DNA from 2 places in the Paraburkholderia sp. EG286B genome. Region 2 is predicted to be linked to the other one. Evidence: riboswitches for the same ligand, from Rfam matches in the RefSeq annotation. Region 2 holds a riboswitch; the other holds the start of a gene.
The links. A riboswitch is a leader RNA that binds a small molecule or an ion and turns the genes downstream of it on or off. The one in region 2 is predicted to bind ZMP and ZTP.

Region 1: another riboswitch for ZMP and ZTP. It lies ahead of glyA (serine hydroxymethyltransferase); the one in region 2 lies ahead of AB4Y42_RS39385 (tetrahydrofolate dehydrogenase/cyclohydrolase catalytic domain-containing protein).

Annotation. Positions count from the first base shown of each region.
Region 1 is NZ_JBFRCF010000004.1:235,592-238,996, forward strand. It holds gene ybgC (tol-pal system-associated acyl-CoA thioesterase) at 68-562, opposite strand; gene ydfG (bifunctional NADP-dependent 3-hydroxy acid dehydrogenase/3-hydroxypropionate dehydrogenase YdfG) at 631-1,377, opposite strand; ZMP/ZTP riboswitch at 1,538-1,675, shown strand; gene glyA (serine hydroxymethyltransferase) at 1,836-3,083, shown strand; gene nrdR (transcriptional regulator NrdR) at 3,099-3,405, shown strand, end outside.
Region 2 is NZ_JBFRCF010000035.1:24,810-28,214, forward strand. It holds gene AB4Y42_RS39380 (helix-turn-helix domain-containing protein) at 1-64, opposite strand, end outside; ZMP/ZTP riboswitch at 1,157-1,239, shown strand; gene AB4Y42_RS39385 (tetrahydrofolate dehydrogenase/cyclohydrolase catalytic domain-containing protein) at 1,408-2,256, shown strand; gene AB4Y42_RS39390 (AIPR family protein) at 2,465-3,405, opposite strand, start outside.

The sequences.
Region 1 (3,405 bases), on a different contig from region 2:
TCGCGGCCGAACCCTGCTTGGTCCTGCATTGACCGGCGCGAGTTCACTGGCGTCGTATCAACGGTAATTACTGCACTGCCGTTGACACGGCGTACAGGTCTTTCTGGGGTCCACGTTGCAAGGCTTCATGAACGGGGGCCGGAATGGGTGCGGGCCGCATGGCCGTGCTGTCGACGCAGGCGACACGAATGGTGCCCGTGGCGAGCAGCGTGTTCTCGCGCCACGCTTCCTGCATGAAGTCGACCGAGGCGCGGCCCAGCTTCTCGACGCGGCTTACGGTGGTGACGACGTCGTCGAGGCGCGCGGGCGAACGGTAGTCGAGCGCGGTGCTGCGCACGACGAAGAGCACGCCCGTTTCCTCGGCGAGCCGACGCTGATCGACGCCGCACGCGCGCAGCCATTCGGTGCGCGCGCGTTCGAAGAACTTCAGGTAATTCGCGTAAAACACGATGCCACCGGCGTCGGTGTCCTCGTAGTAGACGCGCACCGGCCACGTAAAGCCGCGCCCGGCCGGTGACGACGCCGCGTCCGGCTTGCTGGTGGAATTTTCCATGCCGCGCATTCTACCGGAACGCGAGGCCCCTACGTCTTTCGTACGACTGACGTAAGTATTAAATTTGTAAGGTAATTTTAGCCGCGGTGGATACTGGTGCCGGCGAACGTCTGGGCCACGGGCATCAGTTCGATCGTGTTGATGTTGACGTGCGCGGGGCGCGTGGCGATCCAGTAGATCGAATCGGCGATGTCCTCGGCCGTGAGCGGCTGCACGTCCTTGTAGACGCCGGCCGCCCGGGTGTCGTCGCCGCGAAAGCGCACGTTCGAGAACTCGGTGCCGCCGCACAGGCCAGGCTCGATGTCGGTCACGCGCAGTGCCGTGCCCGCGAGGTCTGCGCGCAGGTTCAGGCTGAACTGGCGCACGAACGCCTTGGTCGCGCCATAGACGTTGCCGCCCGCATACGGCCAGCGGCCCGCCACCGAACCGAGGTTGAAAATATGGCCGCGGTTGCGCTCGACCATGCCGGGCAAAAACGCGTGAGTGACCTGCACGAGGCCCGTGCAGTTGGTGTCGATCATGGTTTCCCACTCGTCGAGGTCGGCCTTCTGCGCCGGCTCCACGCCGAGCGCGAGGCCGGCGTTGTTGACCAGCACGTCGATGCCGGCGAACCCGGGCGGCAGCGCGCCGGGCGCAGCTTCGACCGCCGCGCGGTCGCGCACGTCGAGCTCGATGGGCAGCAGGGCGTCGCCGAGTTCGGCGGCGAGGGCGTCGAGGCGGTCCTTGCGGCGAGCGGTGGCGACGACGCGATGGCCGCCCTTCACGAAGGCCCGGGCGATGGCGGCGCCGAATCCTGCGGAAGCGCCGGTGACGAAAACGATCATGGTGGCTCTTTGGTCTATAGAAGGCGAGAAAAGGGGAGAGCCTACTTGCAATGCCGCATTGCGGCAAGAAAGGGACAGTACGCGCACGGGCCGCATGGCTACGGGCGCACTGGGGGCGGGCGGTTGCCTATTCCCGGCCGTTCCAATAAACTAACGCGCTCAATCCCTGCGTGACTGGCGATAGGGTTCCGGAACGGCGGCATTGGCGGTAGCCATGCGCTCGTTATTGGGGACCCAAGGTGGAACGACCCACCGTGAAGCGCAGGGTGCCGTTTTGCCGTTCGCCTGGGCAGCCTGATTTCGCGCGCTTTCGTTTGCGCTGCGGAGGCTGTCCTGCCTCGCGTGTGCGGCACCTCCTTCCGCCACGTCAAGGCTGGCCTCTTCGCCAGCAGCGCCGCGTACCCGCTACGCGTTCCGCGCGAGACCCGGTCAACCTGAACACACTTAACGGAATCCGTATGTTTGACAGAGCCGAAAGCACCATCGCCAACGTCGATCCCGAACTCTTCAAGGCGATCGAACTCGAGAACCGCCGCCAGGAAGAGCACATCGAGCTCATCGCGTCGGAAAACTACACCTCGCCCGCGGTCATGGCCGCGCAGGGCTCGCAGCTCACCAACAAGTACGCCGAAGGCTACCCCGGTAAGCGCTATTACGGCGGCTGCGAAAACGTGGATATCGTCGAGCAGCTCGCGATCGACCGCGTGAAGCAGCTGTTCGGCGCCGAAGCCGCGAACGTTCAGCCGAACTCGGGCTCGCAGGCCAACCAGGGCGTGTTCTTCGCCGTGCTCAAGCCGGGCGACACCATCATGGGCATGAGCCTCGCCGAAGGCGGCCACCTCACGCACGGCATGGCGCTGAACATGAGCGGCAAGTGGTTCAACGTCGTGAGCTACGGCCTCGACGCCAAGGAAGACATCGACTACGAAGCACTCGAAAAGCGCGCGCACGAGACCAAGCCGAAGCTGATCATCGCCGGTGCGTCGGCATTCGCGCTGCGTATCGACTTCGAGCGCATCGCCAAGGTTGCCAAGGCGGTCGGCGCGTACTTCATGGTCGACATGGCGCACTACGCGGGCCTGATCGCCGCCGGCGTCTACCCGAACCCGGTGCCGCACGCTGACTTCGTCACCACGACCACGCACAAGAGCCTGCGCGGCCCGCGCGGCGGCGTGATCCTGATGAAGGCGGAGTTCGAGAAGCAGATCAACTCGGCCATCTTCCCGGGCATCCAGGGCGGTCCGCTCATGCACGTCATTGCCGGCAAGGCCGTGGCGTTCAAGGAAGCGCTCTCGCCGGAATTCAAGACCTACCAGCAGCAAGTGGTCGACAACGCGCGCGTGCTGGCGGAAACGCTGGTCAAGCGCGGTCTGCGCATCGTTTCGGGCCGCACGGAAAGCCACGTGATGCTGGTGGACTTGCGCGCCAAGAACATCACCGGCAAGGCGGCGGAAGCCGTGCTCGGCACCGCGCACATCACGGTCAACAAGAACGCGATCCCGAACGACCCGGAAAAGCCGTTCGTGACGAGCGGTATCCGTCTCGGTTCGCCGGCCATGACGACGCGCGGCTTCGGCGTGAAGGAAGCCGAGCAGGTGGGCAACCTGATTGCCGACGTGCTCGACAATCCGGAAGACGCCGCGACGATCGAGCGCGTGAAGGCGCAGGTCGCCGAGCTGACGAAGCGTTTCCCGGTTTACCGCTAAGCCACGCGATAACCCATGCGCTGCCCCTTTTGCCGGCACGAAGACACGCAGGTCGTCGACTCGCGCGTGTCCGAAGACGGCGCCGCGATCCGGCGCCGCCGCCGCTGCCCGGCCTGCGACAAGCGTTTCACGACGTACGAGCGGGTCGAGCTGGCGATGCCTTCGATCGTCAAGAAGGATGGCAGCCGCACGGAATTCGACCGCCGCAAGATCATGGCGAGCATGCAACTGGCGCTGCGCAAGCGCCCGGTTGCGGCCGATGCGATCGACGCGGCGGTTGCCCGTATCGAGTATCAACTGCTCGGCAGCGGCGAGCGCGAAG
Region 2 (3,405 bases):
CGTCGGTGAAGGGCGGCAGGCGCAGATAGCGCGCCGGGCGAGCACGGACAGGTGTTTTGGGCATGGCGGTCTGGGGCTATCGATTGTCAGTTTTGCGCTATATGCGCGCATCCCGTCGCATCAATACTACGCCCACTGCCACCAAACTTCAGCCGAATGGCTGCCCTCGGTAAATATGCTCACCTACACCAAGCAATTGTGCATATAGGCCCCTTCTCTGCCTCGGTTTCGTCAGCGTCTTGCTATTTTTACTCCGCGGTAGTAGCCAACAACTTGCATTTACAGGTCGCCCACCTCCCATCAAGCAACTTTCCCGGGAATAGCGAGCGGTTAAACAACATTCCCGCAATACGGCGATCGTTTATTCAAAACTGCAGCCGATATCGTGTCTGCTGCCGATAATCTAGCTCCCTGAACGTTGTGAGGCGCCCGCTTCTCGCTACTGCGTCTCCTTAGCAGACAAATCTACGACGCGTTCGCACGCTGATCGCAAAATCCCCCGCGGCCGGCACCGACTACAGAACCGCCAGATACTTAACGCTGATCGTTCTCGTACCGCACATACCTTCATCGAAGAACTCGTCCTCAAGGTAAGCGAGATGGAACTCAGCCGTATCAACTAGGCCGCCGCACTTGGCACAACTTTCGACAGGACCTATGTCCGGGTACCGAATCGGTACGCCCTCTTTCGCCATCACCCTATCGCGGCGTTTTTCCAAACAAACATTGGAACAGTAGCACTCCAGACCGTCCGCATCGACAGTTTCGACTTCAGGGAGTTCTTTTCCGAAGTGCACGCGCTCCCGTTGTCGAGCAATACTGAACACCCTCCCCTTGAAATGAACGTAGCATGTGAAACATTCATATTCGTCTTCCGCTATCGTCCCCATAGCGACTCTCCCGGATGCACGTTAGCGACAATAGTAGGCCAAATATTCCGTCAAGACTCTGAGCACATTCTTCGCCAAGCCGGGATAACGCCGCTTATCGCGGCAATGCTGCACACCCCGTGCACCCACCTGACCTGCAAACCGCGGCGACGCGGGAAGCGTACGACCGGTGGCAGCGACCGGACTGCCACGCCCGCCGGCTCTCCAGTCGCGGCTCCCGTTGTGCCGGACTGAACCGGTCGCGATCCCGGGGGTGCGGTAAGATATGGCATCTACGTGACTGGCGAGAACGGATGGAGCACCATCGGGGAGCGTAGACTTAGCGCCGCCGTTCGCCTGGGCATCGTGATCGTCCGTTCTGGAGACCTCCAATGATCAATGCCCGCATCTCCGTTTTATGCCTGCCTTCTCTACCGTGTGAACCACGCTCACCGGCTTTCCCGACCTTCGGATGCGTTGCCCTGCATGCGCCTGTTTCTGGACAGGCGGTGACTGGATTTCCGCAGCGGGAGGTCGCATGACGACTTTGCTTGATGGCAGGAAACTGGCCGCGCTCCACGAATGCGAATTGTCTGAACGCGTCGCTGCGCTCAAGACATGGAACGGCGGCCAGACGCCGGTACTGGCAACGATCCTCGTGGGCGATGACCCTTCGTCAGCGACCTATGTGCGCATGAAAGGCAATGCGTGCCGCCGGGTCGGCATGGACTCGCGCGCGATCACGCTGCCCTCCTCCGCGACAACCGGAGACGTCCTGTCAGAAATCGACCAGCTGAACGCTGATCCGGAGGTCCACGGCATCCTGCTCCAGCATCCGGTGCCGGGTCATGTCGACGAACGCGCCTGCTTCGACCGGATCGCTGTTGCGAAAGACGTCGATGGCGTGACCAGCCACGGCTTCGGATTGATGGCGCTCGGCGAGCCCGCTTTCGGCTCTGCCACTCCCGCTGGAATCATGCGTCTGCTTTCGCACTACCGGATCGGTGTGTCAGGCATGCGGGCCGTTATCGTGGGGCGCAGCCCGATCCTCGGAAAGCCGATGGCCCTGATGTTGTCCAATGCCAACGCGACGGTTACGTTGTGCCACTCGAAGACCGTCAATCTTGAAGCGGAGGTTCGGCGCGCGGAACTCATCGTTGGCGCGGTAGGAAAGCCCGGATTCATTCCGGGAGAGTGGATCAGTGACGGGGCTATCGTCATCGATGCGGGATACCACGTCGGCGGCATAGGGGACATTGACGCCGGCGGCCTGCTGGATCGATGTGCTGCAGTGACTCCCGTTCCGGGGGGCGTCGGCCCGATGACGATCTCAACGCTCATCTCACAGACGGTAACAGCAGCAGAGCGCGCGGCGGGGAGTGCCTGAAGGTCCGCTCGAGGCGGCTCGGGCGACCGCTTGGGGGTCGGCTACGGCTCATTGCATCGGGCAGCTGTCGGGTCTATGACACCTTCGGCTCCGACGCGGAAAACAAGCAACAACGCAACTCCCGCTCTTCTCATATGGAGCGGGTCGCCAATCGCGTACTCCTGCGATGCCTCGCAGTAACGGCGGCCTCCCGCTCCGCAGCGTTTTCTTATCCTTGTTTCCTAACTGCTTTACCCTTCTTCGCAAGCACTTGGCGTGCTGCGGTCATGGTTTCTTGAGCAAATCGAGCGCGCTTGAGTTCATCATCTGTGGGAAAACCCAAATCATCGATGATTTTTTGGCAGCGTTCAAAAGTCTTAATGTAAGACTTCGCCTCAGAATTCAATGCCTCGATCAATTTTAATGCATAGCTCTCCGCTTTTTTTGAATTAGAAGCCGGAGTATCCATCTCGCCAACGCATAGCCATTTGAAAAGCTGTATTACATGCCACCGCGCCTTAACGTAGTTTTGCGCGCCAATCTTCCGGCCGTTAATCAGCGTCTGATATTTGTATAGCGCCAAACATGCGGCATAGTAATAAGCCTCATGATCGCCCTCACGGAATAAATTATCTCCGTCACTAGCTGAGAATATCTTGGCAACGTATCTAGCCGAATTATGCGGAAGATCAAGAAACATAGCGGCATAGCACCGTGCAACTTCACGAACGTCGAAAATTCGGGTCGACTGATAACCCACGTTTTTGAATTCACCCTGTCGCCGCTCGAAATGAATATGATTCTCTTGTGCGCGCTCTTGATTCTGAATCTTGAAATACTTCTGCACTAACTTCGCTTTTCCGCGAAGCCCAAAGAATGCTTCTTTTGGTATATCTGATTGGCTGTTTGTCGCAGCTATAATGTCACTGGATGCGTCATTCTCTGGTGACTCTATGAATTTTACGACAACATTCACAGAGTCAGTCAAAAGTAATTTATTTTCATGCAGCGTACTGCTTGTTTGACAACCGTTGATAACTTGATAATTTGCAAGCTGCAGTTCCTTGGTGTTTGGCGTTAGAGTCAATTCCGGTGCGACGACGGTAATTCCATTGTTTAAGACGGAGAATAGAGATTTTTTTTCGGCATTCTGCAGAGTATTTTTTATAG